2 regions of the Pediococcus ethanolidurans genome follow, and region 1 is predicted to be linked to the other one. Evidence: a T-box and tRNA genes for the amino acid it is inferred to sense, from the RefSeq annotation. Region 1 holds a T-box; the other holds one or more tRNA genes.

Evidence for each region. A T-box is a leader RNA that pairs with one kind of tRNA and senses whether it is charged. The one in region 1 lies ahead of AB3219_RS07150 (valine--tRNA ligase), so its partner is inferred to be a tRNA-Val.
Region 2: it has a tRNA-Val gene. The T-box ahead of AB3219_RS07150 (valine--tRNA ligase) is inferred to sense a tRNA for this amino acid. The anticodon was not compared.

The regions. Positions count from the first base shown of each region.
Region 1 is NZ_OZ061250.1:1,433,598-1,444,932, forward strand. It holds RNA gene ssrS (6S RNA) at 1-51, opposite strand, end outside; gene AB3219_RS07105 (replication-associated recombination protein A) at 103-1,377, opposite strand; gene AB3219_RS07110 (YueI family protein) at 1,388-1,849, opposite strand; gene AB3219_RS07115 (DUF1054 domain-containing protein) at 1,937-2,530, shown strand; gene rpsD (30S ribosomal protein S4) at 2,581-3,189, opposite strand; gene AB3219_RS07125 (GAF domain-containing protein) at 3,383-3,853, opposite strand; gene ezrA (septation ring formation regulator EzrA) at 4,016-5,725, shown strand; gene AB3219_RS07135 (cysteine desulfurase family protein) at 5,926-7,071, shown strand; gene thiI (tRNA uracil 4-sulfurtransferase ThiI) at 7,089-8,306, shown strand; gene AB3219_RS07145 (peroxiredoxin) at 8,400-8,906, shown strand; T-box leader at 8,932-9,135, shown strand; gene AB3219_RS07150 (valine--tRNA ligase) at 9,176-11,335, shown strand, end outside.
Region 2 is NZ_OZ061250.1:1,958,450-1,969,784, reverse strand. It holds gene AB3219_RS09785 (alpha/beta fold hydrolase) at 1-497, shown strand, start outside; gene AB3219_RS09780 (glycosyltransferase family 4 protein) at 586-1,761, shown strand; gene AB3219_RS09775 (glycosyltransferase family 4 protein) at 1,786-2,793, shown strand; gene AB3219_RS09770 (lysylphosphatidylglycerol synthase transmembrane domain-containing protein) at 2,798-3,841, shown strand; gene AB3219_RS09765 (hypothetical protein) at 3,924-4,052, shown strand; rRNA gene AB3219_RS09760 (16S ribosomal RNA) at 4,275-5,852, shown strand; rRNA gene AB3219_RS09755 (23S ribosomal RNA) at 6,087-9,010, shown strand; rRNA gene rrf (5S ribosomal RNA) at 9,103-9,219, shown strand; tRNA gene AB3219_RS09745 (tRNA-Val) at 9,227-9,299, shown strand; tRNA gene AB3219_RS09740 (tRNA-Lys) at 9,303-9,375, shown strand; tRNA gene AB3219_RS09735 (tRNA-Thr) at 9,423-9,495, shown strand; tRNA gene AB3219_RS09730 (tRNA-Gly) at 9,508-9,579, shown strand; tRNA gene AB3219_RS09725 (tRNA-Leu) at 9,603-9,688, shown strand; tRNA gene AB3219_RS09720 (tRNA-Arg) at 9,698-9,771, shown strand; tRNA gene AB3219_RS09715 (tRNA-Pro) at 9,776-9,849, shown strand; tRNA gene AB3219_RS09710 (tRNA-Met) at 9,886-9,959, shown strand; tRNA gene AB3219_RS09705 (tRNA-Ile) at 9,981-10,054, shown strand; tRNA gene AB3219_RS09700 (tRNA-Ser) at 10,108-10,197, shown strand; tRNA gene AB3219_RS09695 (tRNA-Met) at 10,208-10,281, shown strand; tRNA gene AB3219_RS09690 (tRNA-Asp) at 10,286-10,360, shown strand; tRNA gene AB3219_RS09685 (tRNA-Phe) at 10,366-10,438, shown strand; tRNA gene AB3219_RS09680 (tRNA-Gly) at 10,455-10,525, shown strand; tRNA gene AB3219_RS09675 (tRNA-Ile) at 10,538-10,612, shown strand; tRNA gene AB3219_RS09670 (tRNA-Ser) at 10,615-10,702, shown strand; tRNA gene AB3219_RS09665 (tRNA-Glu) at 10,712-10,784, shown strand; tRNA gene AB3219_RS09660 (tRNA-Met) at 10,803-10,876, shown strand; tRNA gene AB3219_RS09655 (tRNA-Asp) at 10,881-10,955, shown strand.

The DNA of each region.
Region 1 (11,335 bases):
TTATTTGAACGGCAGTACATAAATGAAACAACGCGTACACCAAAGAAATTTCACTCTTATCTTAGCATGGAACCGCTAAGAATTCAATTTCAAAACGTTTGATTATTTTCGTTGTGCGTGAAGAAGGCGTTGATATTGTTCTGCTAATGCAGCCTCAAACTTACCGTTTTCTTTTGGTTCATAATAGATTGCATTTTTAATCTTGTCTGGAAGATACTGTTGTTTAACCCAATCATTAGGATAATCATGTGCATATTTGTAATGAGTACCATGACCAAGTTTCTCAGCGCCCTTGTAGTGAGCATCTTTTAAATCAGCCGGAATATCACCATAGTTGCCAGACTTTACTTCGTTTAATGCAGCGTCCATGGCTGTGATTCCTGAGTTTGACTTTGGTGATAAACAAAGCTCAATTACAGCATCCGCTAACGGAATACGTGCCTCAGGAAAACCAAGTTTTTCGGCAGCTTGAATAGCAGAAACTGTTCTTGCACAAACAGGTGGATTAGCAAGACCAACGTCTTCATAGGCAATGACCATTAAACGGCGTGCAATACTAGGCAAATCACCAGCTTCGACTAATCGGGCCATGTAATGAAGTGCCGCATTAACATCGCTACCACGAATTGATTTTTGAAAAGCAGAAATCACATCATAATGGGCATCACCATTCTTATCTTGGGTGAGGGCTTTTTTCTGCAAACATTCTTCAATAGTATCTAAAGAAATATGAATTTCCTTATTTTTATCTGACTCTGTAGACATAACAGCAAGTTCAAGACCATTTAAAGCACTGCGAAGATCACCATTTGTGGAATGAGTCAAAAAATTCATGGCCGATTTCGATAGTTTGACGTTTAATAATCCTAATCCGTTTTTTGTGTCTGTTAGCGCTCGCTTGATTGCTTTTTGAATATCTTCTGGAGTCAATGGATGAACTTCAAAAATTTGTGTTCGACTACGGATAGCAGGGTTGATTGAAATATAAGGATTTTCAGTGGTAGCACCAATCAAAATAATCCGGCCATTTTCCAAATGGGGGAGTAAGAAATCCTGTTTGGTTTTATCCAAACGATGAATTTCGTCAAGTAATAAGATGACGGTGCCACTCATTTTTGCTTCTTCAGCTACAATTTGAAGGTCTTTCTTTGAATCAGTAGCTGCGTTTAGTTTGCGAAATGCATACTTCGTGGAACCTGCAATGGCACTGGCGATACTTGTTTTTCCGGTACCCGGCGGACCGTATAAAATCATCGAGGAAAGTAGTTTTGCCTTGACCATTCGGGCGATTATTTTTCCTGGACCAACTAAATGTTGTTGACCAACGACTTCTTCAATTTTTTGGGGACGCATTCGATATGCTAATGGTTGTTGCATGATAAAACTCCTAATTTCGAAAACTATTTTTAAGTCTATCTAACAGAGATGTTGAATGAGTTATTTCGGGACTCGATACTTCTGTTTCAAAATGAGCAACATCAATATCAGTCACATTAAGTGATTCTTTGGCAGCCAAGACAAGAGCCAAATCTTGATCCCTTGTAGTATAAATGCTGTCTGTTTTTATTGTGAATTTTAAAGAAATCTGACTTGCCGCTTTCATATAAGGTCCAATTAAAGACTGATCAATATTGCCATTAATGAGCAATTGGTAGTCAGAATGTTTCTTCATCTCGTTAACGAATGCTTTTTCAAAGCGTTGCGTTTTTATTTGTGCTACGGTCATTGACAAGGCAACTCGTTCACGAAAGGTCCCTAAATATTTTCGTTGCTCATCTGGATTGAGTTTTGGAGTGCCGTGCATGGCGTTTTGTAATCGAGAGTCAACGTTATTAGATTTATTATCCATTGCGCTCACAATCCTTTCTAGATAGTATAATCAGTATAGCATTTTAACTAAAAGCTATCTCGTTTAGCGCCTAGAAAGAGGGATTTTATGGAATTTAGAGACCAGTTATTTTCTGCTTTTGAAAAAACAGATGTCCAAGAAAGATTAAAACTAATTCGGTTACGCACGGATCCTTTTTTTGAAGAAGTGATTCAAGAAATTCTGCCTATTTTAAATAAAGATGATTTACGCTATCATTCGTTCATTGCCAAACATGCGCGTCGTCATTTGAATCCGCCACCAAATACCTGGGTAGCGTTTGGAAAAAATAATCGTGGTTACAAAATGGTACCGCACTATGAAATTGGTGTTTGGGATGATCGGTTATTTTTATGGCTAGCATTTGAAACGAATATAAAAGAACGTGAAGCGGCCATTGAATCTTTGCAAGTAAAACAAGGTGCTTTCCTGAATTCACATTTTCTTTTAAATTTATCGACTAATCATATGGTTAAACCGTTTGTTGATATAAATAAAGAGAATTATTCGCAAAGTGTTAAAAACTACCAAAGAAAAAAGCAAGCCGAGGTTTTAATTGGCCGTGTATTTTTAAAAAATAATCGTTACTTAGATAATAAAGAACAGACTTTAAGAATCGTCAAACAAACCATTTTAACTTTATCTCAAATTTGGGACAAATAAAAAACGCTTGGAATAGTTTCCAAACGTTTTTTTGAACAAACCATAAAAAATTAAAGTTTGTTGTAATATTCAACGATTAATGATTCGTCAATGTCAGCTTCTAATTCGTCACGTTCTGGGAGACGAGTTAATGAACCTTCTAACTTATCAGCATCAAATTGAACAAATTGAGGACGACCAACAACAGCTTCAACAGCTTCGCCAATAATCTTCAAATCTTTTGATTTTTCACGAACACTAACAACTTGGCCAACTTCAACTTCATAAGAAGGAATGTCGACACGTTTGCCATCCACAGTGATGTGACCATGATTGACAAGTTGACGTGCTTGACGGCGGGTAGTTGCTAAACCTAAACGATAAACAACGTTATCTAAACGACGTTCGAGTAAGATCATGAAGTTAACACCATGTTTACCTTCATTAATTTTACCAGCGCGTTTGAATAAGTTTGAGAATTGACGTTCAGTCAAACCGTACATCATACGCAACTTTTGTTTTTCACGAAGTTGTTGACCATATTCTGAAATGTTACGACGGTTGTTTTGACCGTGATCACCAGGTGCATATGGGCGACGTGCTAATTCTTTACCAGTACCACTTAAAGAAATACCTAAGCGGCGAGAAATTTTCCAACTTGGACCTGTATAACGAGACATAAAGTAAATCCTCCAATATTTTTGTTGGAGTAAAATAATCCGATTGCGAGTTTAGTATTCGTGCAGACTGTTTTGCAATCTTCACCTTTGCAGCCGCAAGGTTACTAATTGAACCAATTAAAGGGCACCAGTCTGTTGACGAGCTTACCACTCGCCGCTGCATTATTTTACACAATGAACAGTTTACAACAAATTAAGCATTAATGTCAACGTGCTGTAGGAAGACAGCGGCAAAAGCTTCAAGTTCTTCCTGATTTTCTTCAGTAAAACGATCAAGTGATGGTGAATCAATGTCTAAAACACCAATTTTCTGATTGTCTTTAGTGAGAGGGACGACAATTTCCGAGTTGCTTGCGCTATCACAAGCAATGTGTCCGGCAAATTCATGTACGTTTGCAATGCGTTGAACTTTTTGAGCTTTAAAGGCCGTGCCACAAACGCCGGATCCGTTAGCAATATGCATACAAGCAACATTCCCTTGAAAAGGACCAAGTACCAGTTCATCTTTAGGTTGATCGTAAAGATAAAATCCTGCCCAATTAATGTCCGTATAACTGGATTTTAAAAGAGCAGAAGCATTCGCCATATTGGCAACTAAATTAGTTTCGCCGGTTAAAAGGGCGTGTAATTGTTGGTTCATGAGTGAGAGCGTTTTTTGTGTCATAAAAAATTCCTCCAAATTGGACTAGAAATATAAAAATCACATAGTGAAACTGTAAAATCCTATGCTATAATTTAACTTGGGTCTTATTTTATATTGAACAAAACAAGAAAGCAACAAAATTCATTTAAATGAATAATGACGTAGACAAAGGATGGGATTCTCATGTTGGGTGTATTAATTGGTATAATCGTGGTAGCAATTCTTATATATGTAGGAATCGTGCTGTATCAGCGATATTTATTGAAGCAAATTACAGATCTTCAAAATAAGAAATCTGATTTGATGGATTTGCCCGTTGCGAGTGAACTTGATGAAGTTGGCAACCTAAATTTGGCGGGTTCTTCCTTAGAAGAATACCAAAATCTTCAAGATGATTACCGAAACGTCAAAAATAATAAGTTTCCTGAAATTGATGAGTTGGCTGAAAACGGGCAACAAAATGTAAATGACATGAAAATTTTTGATGCTCGTTCTGACGTTTCTGGAATTAAGGATGCAATTCAGGTAATTCAATCAGAATCAGATCGAATTCAAGCTGCATTAGATCAGATTAAACAAGAAAATGAAGATCAACAAAATGAAGTTAAGGTGTTACGTCATAAATATCAAACTTTACGTAAAACGCTATTGGCCAAAAACATGACTTATGGTCCTAGCATTGATATGTTAAATGACAGTTTAGAACGCCTTGAAAATGCATTTGAGAATTTTGCTAAAACTGTTGAAAGTGGCGATCATAAGAAAGCGGAAAGCCAGTTACAGCAATTGCAAAGCAGTACTAAGGTATTAGAGGATCAATTGGAAGCCATTCCTGAACTCTATATTCAATTAAATGAAGATTTCCCTGGTCAGTTAGATGAAATTAAGAATGGTTATACGCAATTAATTAATCATAATTACGCCTTTGTGGACGATGAAATTCCAAATGATATTGAAGATATTTCTCAAAAAATCAAAGAAAACATTGATACATTGAGTAACTTGAGACTTGATGCTGTTAAGGGCAATAATGATACCATTGCCAGCCGAATTGATAACCTTTATGATTTGATGCAAACAGAAATTGATGCCCGAACTGAGGTTGATGGTGGATTTCAAACCATTGCGGAATATATTGAACATGCTGAAAAACAAAGTCATACTTTGTTGATTGAAATTGATCGTTTGGGACAAAGTTATGTTCTGAATGGCAACGAAGATGGTCAGGCACATGATTTAGAGACAAAACTCCAAGATATTCGTAATGAACATGATCAAGATGCTGAAGCTATTACTAATCAACCAGTGGTTTATTCTGAAATTTTGCAGAGAATGCATGATGAAAATGATCAACTTGATGAAATCGAATCTAAACAAACGGCTATTAATGAAAGTATTCAAAAGTTGATTGAAGAAGAGAAAGATTCACGGCGAACCCTTCATCAGTTTGATTTAGAGATTCACGAAATCAAGCGACACATTGAAAATCTGAATTTACCAGGAATTCCAGCTAGTTACATGGATTACTTTTTTGTAGTTAGTGATGAGATTGAAAAACTTTCTTCTAATATGAACCAAGTCAAAATTGATATGAAACAAATTGATCAACAACTAGGAATGATTGATAAGGATATGCAATCCTTAGCCAAGAAAACTACAGAATTAACGGATAACGCTGCGTTAAGTGAACAAATTATTCAGTATACAAATCGTTATCGTCACAGTAATGAAACGGTAGATAACGCAAGTAAACGAGCTCAAAAGTTATTTGATGAAGATCATGATTATGCACAAAGTTTAAGTGTAATTAGTCGAGCATTAGAGAGCGTTGAACCAGGAATGGTTGATCAGTTGACGGATAGCTATCAAAAGCAAAAGAACACTCAATATTAGGTTTTAAAAGTTGTTTCAAGTAAAACAATCTGAACTGAATAATTCGGTTCGGATTGTTTTTTCTTTCAAATAAATAGAATTCTTTGTTTTTGTTTCTATTTTTGAGTATCATAGATGAAGTTCGGTAATGGCTTGTTACCTGTTAATTCGGTTGTTATAATTAATAAAGAATTTTTTGAAGAAGTAGAGGAATATATATCATGATTTATTTTGACAACAGCGCCACAACCAAAGTGGCACCAGAAGTTTTACAAACGTACCAAACGGTCAGTGAAAAGATCTGGGGTAATCCATCTAGTTTGCATAATATGGGTGAAACCGCATTTAATCTATTGGAGCAATCACGAAAACAAATTGCCGACTTGCTAAATGTGAAACCGCATGAGATATTTTTTACCAGTGGTGGAACGGAAGGCGATAATTGGGTGGTTAAGGGAACGGCTATCGAAAAAAGAGCTTTTGGAAAGCACTTGATTACAACTGCCGTTGAACATCCAGCAATTACCAACAGTATGGAGCAATTACGGCAACTAGGTTACGACATTACCTATTTACCAGTGGATAAAGAGGGACGAATTTCAGTTAAGGATCTTGAAGCGGCTATTCGACCAGACACAATCTTAGTATCTATCATGGCAGTAAACAACGAAATTGGGACGTTACAGCCAATCAAGGAAGCTGCTGAAGTACTTAAAAAGTATCCAAAAATTCATTTTCATATTGATGCAGTACAGGGAATTGGTAAAGGTATTCAATCCGCAATTTTTAATGATCGAGTTGATTTTGTGACTTTTTCTGGTCATAAGTTTCATGCACCTCGAGGAATTGGCTTTATCTATGCTCGTGAAGGCCGACGAATTGCACCGCTGATGACCGGTGGCGGTCAAGAAAAGAATCAACGTAGTGGAACTGAAAATTTACCAGCAATTGCTGGGATGGCCAAGGCTTTACGCTTACTTTTACAAAATGAACCTGCAAATGTGAAACAGCAACAAACGGTTAAAGAAACGATTTTTGATCACGTAAGTAAGTTTAAAAATGTAACAATGTTTACTCAACGAAACGACGGATTTGCACCGCACATTCTTTGTTTTGCAATCAAGGGAGTTCGTGGTGAAACAGTTGTTCATGCCTTTGAACGTTACAATATCTTTATTTCAACGACCAGCGCTTGTTCTTCCAAGAAACAAGTAGAATCAAGTACTTTAGCTGCTATGAAAACACCGGATGACATTGCAACAAGCGCCATTCGAGTAAGTTTAGATGCTGATAATACAGTTGCAGAAGCCCAAGAATTTAATAAAGTGTTTGATAAACTTTATGCAGAATTTGCCAAATTAAATTAAGACAAGGAGCTACTTATATGCAGTACACAGAGATTATGGTGCGCTATGGTGAGCTTTCTACAAAAGGAAAGAACCAGCGTGATTTTGTTAATCGGTTAGGTGGAAATATCCGTAAAAGTCTTCATGCATTTCCAAAACTTGAAGTTCATCCAAAAAGAGATCGAACCCATGTGACTTTAAATGGTGAAGATTCAAATGCCGTTATTGAACGATTAAAGCAGGTATTTGGTATACAAAACTTTTCGCCATCCCTCAAAGTTGATCGCACATTAGATGCTATTCATCAAGGGGTTTTGAAGATGATGACGGAACAATTAAAACCGGGAATGACGTTTAAGATTAATACGCGTCGTTCGGATCATCATTTTGAAATGGATACAAATGAACTTAACGAAGAGTTAGGTGGATTTGTCCTTGATAATTTTCCGAAGGCAGTTGTGAAAATGCGTAATCCAGACTTGATCCTTCGAGTTGAGGTCCGAAACAACGGTGTGTTTCTCTCAAGCGAGACGATTCAAGGTGCCGGTGGTTTACCAGTTGGTACCGCAGGAAAAGGAATGATGATGTTATCCGGTGGGATTGATTCACCAGTTGCGAGTTATCTTGGTATGAAACGTGGTGTTGATATGGAAATGGTTCACTTCTTTAGTCCGCCATACACGAGTGAACAGGCGTTGGCAAAAGCTAAAGAATTAACATCAAGATTAGCTGCGTTTGGTGGTAGTCTCCAATTTATTCAGGTTCCCTTTACTAAAATTCAAGAGGAAATTAAGGAAAAGGTTCCTGAAGGTTACTTAATGACGGTCCAACGACGGATGATGTTAAGAATTGCGGTTGCCATTGCTAAGAAACGTGGCGGTAAAGCGATTTTTAATGGTGAGTCCTTAGGGCAGGTTGCTTCTCAAACGATGGAGAGTATGGAAGCAATTAATGATGTGACTAACATGCCTATCTTACGACCAGTAATTTCTTTAGATAAAACCGAAATTATCAAACAGGCTGAACAAATTGGCACTTATGATTTGTCAATTTTACCATTTGAAGACTGTTGTACAATTTTTGCACCACCATCTCCTAAAACTCGTCCTGACACAGAACGGGCACGTTATTATGAAAAACGAATTGATGTTGAAGGTTTAATGAAAGAAGCACTCGATGGTATTGAAATTTCCGAAATTAAACCTGATCAAAATTTCTTGAACAAAAATGAAGATGTTTTTGCAGAATTACTATAAATCATCTTTTTTTCATTGATTGTTAGCTTAGAATGGGTTATGTTTAGTTTAATCTTTTGATAGATAAGTTACTGAATTTGAGGAGTGATGAATGTGGATGTTTTAAATGGCGGAGAAAAAGTTTCCCTTGTTGGTAATCCTCCTGAAGTAGGAGAACAGTTACCAAAGTTCAAATTGTTTAATGCTGAGAACCAAAAAATTAAGACGAGAGATTTAATTGGAAAACCGACTTTAATTAGTACTGTTCCGGATTTAAATACACGAGTCTGCAAACTCGAAACTAAAAAGTTTAATCAGCAAGCAGATCATTATCCATCCGTTCGTTTTGTGACCGTTTCTAATAATACCATTACTGAACAAAAAGCTTGGTGTGCAGCCGAGGGTGTTGCTAATCTTGAGGTGCTTTCAGACGAAGAATTATCATTAGGTTATGAGATGAATCTTTATATTCCAAACGATGGTTTTTTGGCACGAACGATCTTTATTATCGATGCTGAAGGGAAGATTGTCTATCGTCAAATCGTGCCAGAAATTCATGATGAACCTAACTATTTAGAGGCTCTTGATGTCATTAAAAAATATGCAACTGAAGTTGACTAATCTTTGATTGTTGGCTAAAATGCTTATACAGGCTTTGAACAAAAGGGAAACGTCTTAACAAAGAGAGAAAACAGATGCTGAAAGTTTTCATGAGATGTTTGGTAGTTTGTGAGCTGTTATTCCGAACCAATAGTAAGAATAACCGGAGATTTGTAATTCCGTTAAAAAAGAAGTAAGTGGGGCTAAACGCCCAAATTAGGTGGTACCGCGAAGCATATTCGTCCTTTTGAAGGATGCGTATGCTTTTTTTGTATAGAAAGGAAAAATAGATGACAGAAAAAAAAGAAATGTCAACAAAATATGATCCCCGTGCAGTTGAACAGGGACGTTATCAGCAATGGTTAGATCAGGGCCTTTTTAAACCAAGTGGCGATAAAAAAGCCAAACCGTATTCAATCGTTATTCCACCGCCAAATGTAACTGGAAAATTACATTTAGGCCATGCTTGGGATACAACGCTTCAAGATATGTTAATTCGTCAAAAACGAATGCAAGGTTATGACACATTATGGTTACCTGGAATGGACCATGCTGGTATTGCAACTCAAGCAAAAGTTGAAGCTAAATTGCGTGAACAAGGGATTAGTCGCTATGATTTAGGCCGTGAGAAATTTGTTAAACAAGTTTGGGAATGGAAAGATGAGTATGCTGATGTCATTCACAAACAGTGGGCTAAACTTGGTTTATCATTGGATTATGCGAGAGAACGGTTTACGCTTGATGACGGGCTTTCAAAAGCGGTTAAAAAAGTTTTTGTGACTTTATATAACAAAGGTTTAATTTATCGTGGAGAATACATTATTAATTGGGATCCACAAGCAAGAACGGCACTTTCAGATATTGAAGTTATTCATAAAGATGATAAGGGTGCTTTTTATCATGTAAAATATCCATTTGTAAATGCAGAAGATACATTTAATGGCAAACATTATATTGAAATTGCGACTACTCGACCAGAAACGATGATGGGAGACACAGCAGTTGCGGTCAATCCAAGTGATGAGCGTTATAAGGAATTAGTAGGTAAAGAGGTCATTTTACCATTACAAGGCCGCCATATTCCGATCATTTCTGATCAGTATGTTGATCCTGATTTTGGGACTGGAATGGTAAAAATTACACCTGCTCATGATCCTAATGATTTCAATGTGGGTAATCGGCATAACTTGGAACGAATCAATACCATGAATGAAGATGCCACTATGAATGAAAATGCCGGCAAGTATGAAGGCATGGATCGGTTTGCAGCCCGCAAGGCAATGGTTAAAGATTTACAGGATCAGGATTATTTAATTTCGATTGATCCGATTGTGCATAGTGTTGGTCATTCAGAAAGAACCGGTGTTCAAGTAGAGGCGCGGTTATCTACCCAATGGTTTGTTAAAATGAAAGATCTTGCTCAATTAGCACTTGAAAATCAGAAATCCGATCAAAAGGTTAATTTTATTCCTGAACGGTTTGAACATACCTTTACACAATGGATGGAAAACGCTCATGACTGGGTAATTTCGCGTCAGCTTTGGTGGGGACATCAAATTCCTGCTTGGTACAACAAACAAACAGGTGAGACATATGTTGGTGAAACAGCTCCGAAGGATATTGAAAATTGGGAACAAGATTCAGACGTTTTAGATACATGGTTCTCTAGTGCTTTATGGCCATTTTCAACAATGGGTTGGCCCGATGAAGATGCACCTGATTTTAAACGCTATTTTCCAACTAGCACTTTGGTAACTGGCTATGATATTATCTTTTTCTGGGTTTCACGAATGATTTTTCAAAGTCTTGAATTTACTGGCAAGCCACCGTTTAAAGATGTGTTATTGCATGGCTTAATTCGTGATGAGCAGGGCCGTAAAATGAGCAAGTCCTTGGGAAATGGTATTGATCCAATGGATGTTATCGATAAGTACGGTGCCGATGCATTACGGTGGTTCTTATCACAGGGATCAACTGCTGGTCAGGATATTCGCTTTAGTTATACTAAAATGGACGCTGCGTGGAATTTTATTAATAAAATTTGGAATGCCAGTCGTTACGTAATTATGAATCTTGGCGAAATGACAGAACCCGTTTTACCAGACAAAAGTGAGTGGAACTTAACTGATAAATGGATTTTGAGTCGTTTAAATGAAACGGTTCACCAGGTCACACATTTCTTTGATACTTATGATTTTGGTGAGGCTGGTCGAGCACTTTATACCTTCATTTGGGATGATTTTTGTGATTGGTATATTGAAATGAGTAAGGAAATTTTGACTGGTAATGATGAACAGGCTAAAGCAAATACCCGCAATATTTTAGCCTATGTTTTGGATCAAACCTTACGTTTGCTTCAGCCAATTATGCCATTTGTTACTGAAGAGCTTTGGCAAGCGATGCCTCATGAAGGAACTTCGATTGTTACGGCTGCTTATCCTGTAGAGCAC
Region 2 (11,335 bases), 520 kb from region 1:
TGGGCGGGGCGGTTGTTTATGCCTATTTGTCTTTGTATTCGAGTAACCAAATTAAGCGAGTGGTGGTAGTTGATCAATCACCAAAAATGATTAATGATCACGATTGGTATTTTGGTTTTAAAGGTCTAAATTGGCAAAACTTCAAACAACGGTTACAACAGCCACTGGGCTCATCAACATTTAAACATATTGATGATGACACCTTTATCCTTGTTAAAAAAGTGACGGAAAGTCATCCTTTTGATAGCAGGCTGGATTACGAGCTTTTAATTAATCACGCAGTTCAAGATTGGCGTGATGTGTTAAGACGGTTATCAATTCCGATGCTGTTGGTAGTTGGAAAACAAAGTCCTTATTTCGATTATCGTTTTGGTTTTGAAGTTCAAAAATTAAATTCTAAGATAAGAACTAAAGTTGTGAATGAAAGTGGTCATATTGTTATGGCAGAACAATCAGAAAAATTTAATCAGCTTTTACTTGAATTTTTGTCAGAGTAGGATTAAATATTAGAGTTGTTTGCATAACGCGTATGAAACCAATATAATTAAACTTGATTAAGTAGATAGTTTTTTTGGGAGGATACTTGTGAATATAGGAATTTTTACAGATACATATTACCCGCAGGTGAGTGGTGTCGCAACATCCATTAAAACACTGAGAGAGCAACTCGAAAAACAGGGGCATCAAGTGTACATTTTTACCACAACAGATCCCAAAGTGGATAAAAATGTGTATGAGAGAAATATTTTCCGTTTTCCAAGCATTCCTTTTGTTTCTTTTACAGATCGAAGAATAGCTGTGAGCGGTTTGTTCAAGGCTTATCAAGTTGCAAAAGAATTAAATTTAGATATTGTTCATACTCAGACTGAGTTTTCTTTAGGCTGGATTGGAAAATTTGTTGCTAAAAATTTAAAAATTCCTTGTGTGCATACTTATCACACAATGTATGAAGACTATTTACATTATGTGGCAAATGGTCATTTGCTGCGACCTTATCATGTTAAACAAGGAACACGCGCTTTTTGCTATCATTTGACTGGGGTTATTGCACCAAGTGAACGTGTGATCAAAACCTTGAATGGTTACGGTGTGAAGGCACCAATTCGCGTCATTCCAACTGGTGTTAATGTGAATCATTATGCACAACACGAAGAAATTGATTGGCGAAAAAAGTACGGCTTTCCTAAAGAAAAGAAAATTTTACTTTCTTTAAGCCGCTTAGCATATGAAAAAAATATTCAAGAAGTTATTAAAACATTTCCCGAAATTTTAAAGAAGGTTCCCGATAGTTTATTGGTAATTGTTGGGGATGGTCCAGCACGAGAAAGTTTGGAACAACAAACAAAGAGCTTAGGTATTACCGATCATGTTAGGTTTACCGGTGAAATTAATAATGATATTGTTTATCGCTATTATCAAATGGCAGATCTATTTGTTTCTGCATCAGATTCAGAATCGCAAGGTTTAACCTATATTGAGGCACTTGCGGCTGGACTCAAAGTAGTTGTTAAATCTAGTCCATATACAGATCAATTGTTAGATGATCCTTCTTTGGGTGTTACCTTTGAAACTGAGAAACAATTCATTCATTTTGCGGAAAACTATTTAACCCATCCGGTTAGTTTTGAGGATCCAGAACCACGGGAACGCAAACTTTATGATATTTCAGCGGATCATTTTGGTAAACAGGTTGTCGATTTCTACAAAGATTCACTAGTTTTATATGCAGATCGAGAAGAGTCTTCAAGCTTTTCTGACTAAGGGGGAAAAGATTTGCGAATTAATATGTTTTCTTCAGCAACAAAAGTTAAGGGTCAAGGTGTAGGTAGCGCATATGAAGAATTGGTTTCATTGCTCAAGACACATTTCCCGGATGAATTTAAAATAAGTATCAATAAATATAGTCGCTCTGAAATTAGTCATTATCATACGATAGACCCACAGTTCTACTTGTCGACGTTTATGCCAGGCAGAGGTAGAAAGATTGGTTATGTCCATTTTTTGCCTGAGACGATTGACGGAAGTCTAAAGATTCCACAACCGTTTCGGGGTATTTTTTATAAATATATAATTGCGTTCTATAAACGGATGGATCATATTGTGGTAGTTAATCCAACCTTTATTCCTAAATTAACGGCTTATGGAATTCCCGAAGACAAGATAACTTATATTCCTAACTTTGTGCATAAGAGTGAATTTTATGAAATGAATTTGGCAGAGAAAAAAGAATTACGAGCACAAATGCATATTGACGAACATAAATTTGTGATCTTGGGAATTGGCCAAGTTCAAGAACGAAAAGGCGTTAAAGACTTTATTAAACTCGCAAAAGATAATCCAGACATCCTTTTTATTTGGGCTGGAGGCTTTTCTTTTGGTCGAATGACAGATGGTTACACAGAATTAAAAAAAGTGGTAGACAACCCGCCTGCAAACCTGAAGTTTACGGGAATTGTTGATCGGGAGAAGTTAGTAAATTACTATAACGTTGCTAATCTCTTTTTACTTCCCTCATATAATGAATTATTTCCGATGTCGGTGTTAGAAGCTTTTAGTTGCGGGACACCGGTTCTGCTTCGTGACTTAGACTTGTATCATGCCATTATTGAAGGCTATTACGATCCAGCAAAAGATGTTACGGATATGCAGAAACAAATTGAGTATCTTTCTAAAAATCCGGCTGCGTTAGCGAAACTTCGTGAAAAATCCAATGAAGCATCAGAACAGTACTCGGAAGCGCATTTAGCAAATATCTGGCATGGCTTTTATATGCGTCAGGCAAGAGAGGGCTAAATCAATGTCAAAGAGAAATAAAATTGTACTCGTAATTATGCTGGCTTTAGGAGTCGGTATTTTTGCTTTTTCGTTGCGAAATGTCAATTTAAATCAATTGCTGCATGACATTGTGCATATTCATGTTCAGTGGTTATTGGTTGCCGTAATTTGTATGTTACTTTATTTTGGGATTGAAGCCGTGATTACCAAAATGTTTGTTGTCAGTAACGGGGATAGATTTTCCATCCGGGATGCAATTCGGATTCCTTTGATTGAACAGTTATTTAATGGAATTACACCTTTTTCATCAGGAGGACAGCCGGCACAGCTAGTGGCATTAATGCAAAGCGGTGTTGAAGCTGGTAGAGCAAGTTCGGTCCTTTTAATGAAATTTGTGGTTTTTCAAGCAATGATAGTGATTAACTTTATGTTTAGTTTGTTGATTGGATTTAACTATATTGCTGAAAAAATGAGTTATTTGTCTTTATTTGTGGTATTTGGCTTTCTTATTCACTTTGCAGTTATTATTGGATTGTTGCTGGTCATGTACTGGCATGGTTTTACAAAAAAATTAATTAGTTGGATCATGATTCCAATTGGTTGGTTTGTGAAGAAAGATCGTTATGATAAGTGGAAAGTTTCACTTGATAAAAAGGTAGATACTTTTTATTTGGAAAGTGTCCGCATTAAATCGCAGTGGAAATTACTGATTAAAGTTTTTGTAATGACCTTTTTTCAGTTGCTGTTTTACTACTTAGTCCCATACTATATTATGTTGTCGCTTGGCTATACTGGTATAAATATCATTATGGTAACTTCATTACATGTTTTGATTGTGATGGTAATCTCTATTTTCCCGATTCCTGGTGGTTCGGGTGGCGCAGAATATAGTTTTGATGTCTTGTTCTCCAGTTTTATTCACAGTAATAGTAAGTTAGTTCTTGCAATGCTAATTTGGCGTTTATTAACTTATTACTTTGGTATGTTTGGTGGAATATTTGCGTTGGTGACGAGACCAGACAAATTAAATCGAACGGTTGTAAAAAAGTATAGTGGTAATTTATAAGCCGTCCTTTCATTTGAAAGGACGGTTTTGCTATCTATCTCAAAAAAATAAAAACAGCTCTATGTCAAGGGAGACAAGAGCTTTGAAAGCTGACTTAAAAAATTTGAAAGATTTAGGCTTGACCGTAGCCGGATTACTTGATATGATGTTCAAGGTCGTTTTGAGAGACGTTGCTTCTGAAAATGATAATCAAATGTTTTTAAAAAGTTGAATTTGGTTGTTGACTTTTACAAAAACAGATGATAAAGTTAAATAGTTGCGTTGAGACGTTTAGCGCTTCCAACTGCGACATAGTAGACCTTTGAAAACTGAACAAAGTTTCGACGAAACAAAATGTGTAGGGTCTTCAAATGAAAATTTTGAAGCAAACAATTTGCGAAGTCAATTCGCTTTAAACAATGAAACAACAAATGAGCTTGTTAAAACTCAAGTATAATATGAGAGTTTGATCTTGGCTCAGGATGAACGCTGGCGGCGTGCCTAATACATGCAAGTCGAACGCACTTTCGTTAATTGATTTTGAGATGCTTGCATCGAAGATGATTTTAACTATAAAGTGAGTGGCGAACGGGTGAGTAACACGTGGGTAACCTGCCCAGAAGCGGGGGATAACACCTGGAAACAGATGCTAATACCGCATAACAAAATTAACCGCATGGTTGATTTTTAAAAGATGGCTTCGGCTATCACTTCTGGATGGACCCGCGGCGTATTAGCTAGTTGGTGAGATAAAGGCTCACCAAGGCAGTGATACGTAGCCGACCTGAGAGGGTAATCGGCCACATTGGGACTGAGACACGGCCCAGACTCCTACGGGAGGCAGCAGTAGGGAATCTTCCACAATGGACGCAAGTCTGATGGAGCAACGCCGCGTGAGTGATGAAGGCTTTCGGGTCGTAAAACTCTGTTGTTGGAGAAGAACGTGTGTGAGAGTAACTGCTCATGCAGTGACGGTATCCAACCAGAAAGCCACGGCTAACTACGTGCCAGCAGCCGCGGTAATACGTAGGTGGCAAGCGTTATCCGGATTTATTGGGCGTAAAGCGAGCGCAGGCGGTCTTTTAAGTCTAATGTGAAAGCCTTCGGCTTAACCGAAGAAGTGCATTGGAAACTGGGAGACTTGAGTGCAGAAGAGGAGAGTGGAACTCCATGTGTAGCGGTGAAATGCGTAGATATATGGAAGAACACCAGTGGCGAAGGCGGCTCTCTGGTCTGCAACTGACGCTGAGGCTCGAAAGCATGGGTAGCGAACAGGATTAGATACCCTGGTAGTCCATGCCGTAAACGATGAATGCTAAGTGTTGGAGGGTTTCCGCCCTTCAGTGCTGCAGCTAACGCATTAAGCATTCCGCCTGGGGAGTACGACCGCAAGGTTGAAACTCAAAAGAATTGACGGGGGCCCGCACAAGCGGTGGAGCATGTGGTTTAATTCGAAGCTACGCGAAGAACCTTACCAGGTCTTGATATCTTCTGCTAACCTAAGAGATTAGGCGTTCCCTTCGGGGACGGAATGACAGGTGGTGCATGGTTGTCGTCAGCTCGTGTCGTGAGATGTTGGGTTAAGTCCCGCAACGAGCGCAACCCTTATTATTAGTTGCCAGCATTAAGTTGGGCACTCTAGTGAGACTGCCGGTGACAAACCGGAGGAAGGTGGGGACGACGTCAAATCATCATGCCCCTTATGACCTGGGCTACACACGTGCTACAATGGACGGTACAACGAGTTGCGAGACCGCGAGGTTTAGCTAATCTCTTAAAACCGTTCTCAGTTCGGACTGCAGGCTGCAACTCGCCTGCACGAAGTTGGAATCGCTAGTAATCGCGGATCAGCATGCCGCGGTGAATACGTTCCCGGGCCTTGTACACACCGCCCGTCACACCATGAGAGTTTGTAACACCCAAAGCCGGTGGAGTAACCTTCGGGAGCTAGCCGTCTAAGGTGGGACAGATGATTGGGGTGAAGTCGTAACAAGGTAGCCGTAGGAGAACCTGCGGCTGGATCACCTCCTTTCTAAGGATATTTAGAAACGGAAACCTACACATTGTCGAAACTTTGTTTAGTTTTGAGAGGTTTACTCTCAAAACTTGTTCTTTGAAAACTAAATAATATCGAAAAATTTTCTAATTTTAATTATTTATTATAATGTAATTAAACCGAGAACACTGCGTTTTATAGAGTTTTAAAACAAGATTAGTTCAAAAAATAATCGCTAAACTCAAGACCACTTTACCGCAGGTAAAGTTAGGTTAAGTTATAAAGGGCGCATGGTGAATGCCTTGGTACTAGGAGCCGATGAAGGACGGGACTAACACCGATATGCTTCGGGGAGCTGTAAGTAAGCTTTGATCCGGAGATTTCCGAATGGGGAAACCCAACAACATTAATCCGTTGTTACCACCACGTGAATACATAACGTGGTTGGAGGTAGACGCGGGGAACTGAAACATCTCAGTACCCGCAGGAAGAGAAAGAAATATCGATTCCCTAAGTAGCGGCGAGCGAACGGGGAACAGCCCAAACCAGGAAGCTTGCTTCCTGGGGTTGTAGGACTGAACATTTGAGTTACCAAAGATTTTCATAGCCGAACAGTCTGGGAAGACTGGCCAGAGCGGGTGATAGCCCCGTAGGCAAAATGAAGATCCCTCAGTTCAGGATCCTGAGTACGGCGGAACACGTGTAACTCCGTCGGAATCCGGGAGGACCATCTCCCAAGGCTAAATACTCCCTAGTGACCGATAGTGAACCAGTACCGTGAGGGAAAGGTGAAAAGCACCCCGGAAGGGGAGTGAAACAGTTCTTGAAACCATGTGCCTACAAGAAGTCAGAGCCCGTTAAGGGGTGATGGCGTGCCTTTTGTAGAATGAACCGGCGAGTTACGTTTACATGCCAGGTTAAGTTGAAAAAACGGAGCCGCAGCGAAAGCGAGTCTGAATAGGGCGACTGAGTATGTAGATGTAGACCCGAAACCAAGTGACCTACCCATGTCCAGGTTGAAGGTGCGGTAAAACGCACTGGAGGACCGAACTCGTGTACGTTGAAAAGTGCTGAGATGAGGTGTGGGTAGCGGTGAAATTCCAAACGAACTTGGAGATAGCTGGTTCTCTCCGAAATAGCTTTAGGGCTAGCCTCGGATTAAGGATCATGGAGGTAGAGCCACTGTTTGGACTAGGGGCCCGTCTTGGGTTACTGAATTCAGATAAACTCCGAATGCCATTGATTTATGTCCGGGAGTCAGACGGTGAGTGATAAGATCCATCGTCGAAAGGGGAACAGCCCAGACCACCAGTTAAGGTCCCTAAATATATGTTAAGTGGAAAAGGATGTGGAGTTGCATAGACAACTAGGATGTTGGCTCAGAAGCAGCCATCATTTAAAGAGTGCGTAATAGCTCACTAGTCGAGTGATTCTGCGCCGAAAATGTACCGGGGCTTAAACATATTACCGAGACTGTGGATGCCACCGTAAGGTGGCGTGATAGGAGAGCGTTCTAAGGGCAACGAAGGCAGACCGTGAGGACTGTTGGAGCGCTTAGAAGTGAGAATGCCGGTATGAGTAGCGAAAGACAGGTGAGAATCCTGTCCACCGAATGACTAAGGTTTCCTGGGGAAGGCTCGTCCACCCAGGGTTAGTCGGGACCTAAGTCGAGGCCGAGAGGCGTAGACGATGGATAACAGGTTGAGATTCCTGTACTAGTTAAACTTGTTTGAACAATGGAGGGACGCAGGAGGCTAAGGAATGCGCACGGTTGGATATGTGCGCCCAAGCAGCAAGTCTGATTGAGAGTTAAATGCTTTCAGTCTTAAGGACAAGCTGTGATGGGGAGTGAAATTTAAAGTAACGAAGTTCCTGATGTCACACTGCCGAGAAAAGCTTCTAGTTAGAGTTTAACTACCCGTACCGCAAACCGACACAGGTAGTCGAGGAGAGTATCCTCAGGTGAGCGAGAGAACTCTCGTTAAGGAACTCGGCAAAATGACCCCGTAACTTCGGAAGAAGGGGTGCTGATCGCAAGATCAGCCGCAGTGAATAGGCCCAGGCGACTGTTTATCAAAAACACAGGTTTCTGCAAAATCGTAAGATGACGTATAGGGGCTGACGCCTGCCCGGTGCTGGAAGGTTAAGTGAATGAGTTAGCTTCGGCGAAGCTTTGAAATGAAGCCCCAGTAAACGGCGGCCGTAACTATAACGGTCCTAAGGTAGCGAAATTCCTTGTCGGGTAAGTTCCGACCCGCACGAAAGGCGTAACGATCTGGGCACTGTCTCAACGAGAGACTCGGTGAAATTATAATACCCGTGAAGATGCGGGTTACCCGCGACAGGACGGAAAGACCCCATGGAGCTTTACTGTAGCTTGATATTGAGTGTTTGTACAGCTTGTACAGGATAGGTAGGAGCCATAGAAACCGGAACGCTAGTTTCGGTGGAGGCGTTGGTGGGATACTACCCTCGCTGTATGAACCCTCTAACTCGCGCCACTAAGCGTGGCGGAAGACAGTGTCAGGTGGGCAGTTTGACTGGGGCGGTCGCCTCCTAAAGAGTAACGGAGGCGCCCAAAGGTTCTCTCAGAATGGTTGGAAATCATTCGCTGAGTGTAAAGGCAGAAGAGAGCTTGACTGCGAGACAGACAGGTCGAGCAGGGACGAAAGTCGGGCTTAGTGATCCGGTGGTACCGTATGGAAGGGCCATCGCTCAACGGATAAAAGCTACCCTGGGGATAACAGGCTTATCTCCCCCAAGAGTTCACATCGACGGGGAGGTTTGGCACCTCGATGTCGGCTCATCGCATCCTGGGGCTGTAGTCGGTCCCAAGGGTTGGGCTGTTCGCCCATTAAAGCGGTACGCGAGCTGGGTTCAGAACGTCGTGAGACAGTTCGGTCCCTATCCGTCGCGGGCGTAGGAAATTTGCGAGGATCTGTCCTTAGTACGAGAGGACCGGGATGGACATACCGCTGGTGTACCAGTTGTTCCGCCAGGAGCATCGCTGGGTAGCTATGTATGGATGAGATAAACGCTGAAAGCATCTAAGTGTGAAACTCGCCTCAAGATGAGATTTCCCATTCCATTTATGGAAGTAAGACCCCTGAGAGATGATCAGGTAGATAGGTTGGGAGTGGAAGTGTAGTGATACATGGAGCGGACCAATACTAATCGGTCGAGGACTTAACCACAAAGTGGTGTTCTCAAAGAGAAGGATTCGATATTATTTAGTTTTGAGAGAATAAATTTCTTTCACACGAGCCACGAAGGTGGATCGGAGAAGTGTGGTGGCGATAGCGAGAAGGATACACCTGTTCCCATGTCGAACACAGAAGTTAAGCTTCTTAGCGCCGAGAGTAGTTGGGGGATCGCTCCCTGCGAGGGTAGGACGTTGCCATGCGAATAATGGAGGATTAGCTCAGTTGGGAGAGCGTCTGCCTTACAAGCAGAGGGTCACAGGTTCGAGCCCTGTATCCTCCATTTGAGCCGTTAGCTCAGTTGGTAGAGCATCTGACTTTTAATCAGAGGGTCGGCAGTTCGAGGCTGCCACGGCTCATTGACACTAAATGTCAATAAGAATTTCATAGTTAATTATAAAATGATGCCGACTTAGCTCAGTTGGCAGAGCATCTGTCTTGTAAACAGGGGGTCGGAGGTTCGAATCCTCTAGTCGGCATTTTGTAATTATGCGGAAGTAGTTCAGTGGTAGAACATCACCTTGCCATGGTGGGGGTCGCGGGTTCGAATCCCGTCTTCCGCTTTGTAGTTTTTACTACAAACGTTGCCGGGGTGGCGGAATTGGCAGACGCACAGGACTTAAAATCCTGCGGTCAGTGATGACCGTACCGGTTCGATCCCGGTCCTCGGCATTTTAATAAGCACCCATAGCGCAATTGGATAGAGTGTCTGACTACGAATCAGAAGGTTGTAGGTTCGACTCCTACTGGGTGCATTTTCGGGAAATAGCTCAGCTTGGTAGAGCACCTGGTTTGGGACCAGGGGGTCGCAGGTTCGAATCCTGTTTTCCCGATTAAATGTTTTTTTATGCATTTAAGTCAATTTAGATCGCGGTGTAGCTCAGCTGGCTAGAGCGTCCGGTTCATACCCGGGAGGTCGAGGGTTCGATCCCCCCCGCCGCGATAGGTTTTAATATACGAACTTGGACCTTTAGCTCAGTTGGTTAGAGCAGACGGCTCATAACCGTTCGGTCGTAGGTTCGAGTCCTACAAGGTCCATCTAATGTGTTTTAAAGATATATTAGTGGACAATGAAAACCGTATATTGTAATGGAGGATTACCCAAGTCTGGCTGAAGGGAACGGTCTTGAAAACCGTCAGGTGGGTCAAACCACGCGAGAGTTCGAATCTCTCATCCTCCTTTTTGATTATCGCGGGATGGAGCAGTCTGGTAGCTCGTCGGGCTCATAACCCGAAGGTCGCAGGTTCAAACCCTGCTCCCGCAATTATGGTTCCATGGTCTAGTTGGTTTAGGACGCCTGCCTGTCACGCAGGAGATCACGAGTTCGAGTCTCGTTGGAACCGTTAATGGCTCGGTAGCTCAGTTGGTAGAGCAACGGATTGAAGCTCCGTGTGTCGGCGGTTCGATTCCGTCCCGCGCCATCTCTAATATAGTTCTGCGGGTGTAGTTTAGTGGTAAAATCACAGCCTTCCAAGCTGTTGTCGCGAGTCCGATTCTCGTCACCCGCTTTTTTATATGATGGGCCTATAGCTCAGCTGGTTTAGAGCGCACGCCTGATAAGCGTGAGGTCGATGGTTCAAGTCCATTTAGGCCCATTGGAGAAGTACTCAAGTGGCTGAAGAGGTGCCCCTGCTAAGGGTATAGGTCGCGTAAGCGGCGCGAGGGTTCAAATCCCTCCTTCTCCGTTGTTTTATGACCCGTTGGTCAAGTGGTTTAAGACACTGCCCTTTCACGGCAGTAACATGGGTTCGAATCCCGTACGGGTCATTTTCATTTATATATTATCGCGGGATGGAGCAGTCTGGTAGCTCGTCGGGCTCATAACCCGAAGGTCGCAGGTTCAAACCCTGCTCCCGCAATTATGGTTCCATGGTCTAGTTGGTTTAGGACGCCTGCCTGTCACGCAGGAGATCACGAGTTCGAGTCTCGTTGGAACCGTCACGCAAAGTGATCGTTCTTAACTGTTAAATTTACGCTGATATGAGAAATCATATCGGTTTTTTTTGTTTACAAAAAAATTCTGTTACTGGATTATCATATTAGTAATCTATCAACAGAAAAAAATATAGAGCCAAACATTATAGAGAGAATACCATTGAAAATCTAAAGTTTAAAACTACAAAAATACATCTCGTTGCCTGATATAAAAACAATCAAGGTAACAAAATTAGATTAAACTGCCGTTTTCCAGCAAATTTGAACTGGAACGTAAAGGTTGAAAGTATCACAATCACTTTAATAACTGCTGTTAAATGACTTAAACTTCAAAAAATAGTTTAACTGCCGTTCTGCGGCTCGCATGGTCTGGAACGGGGCGC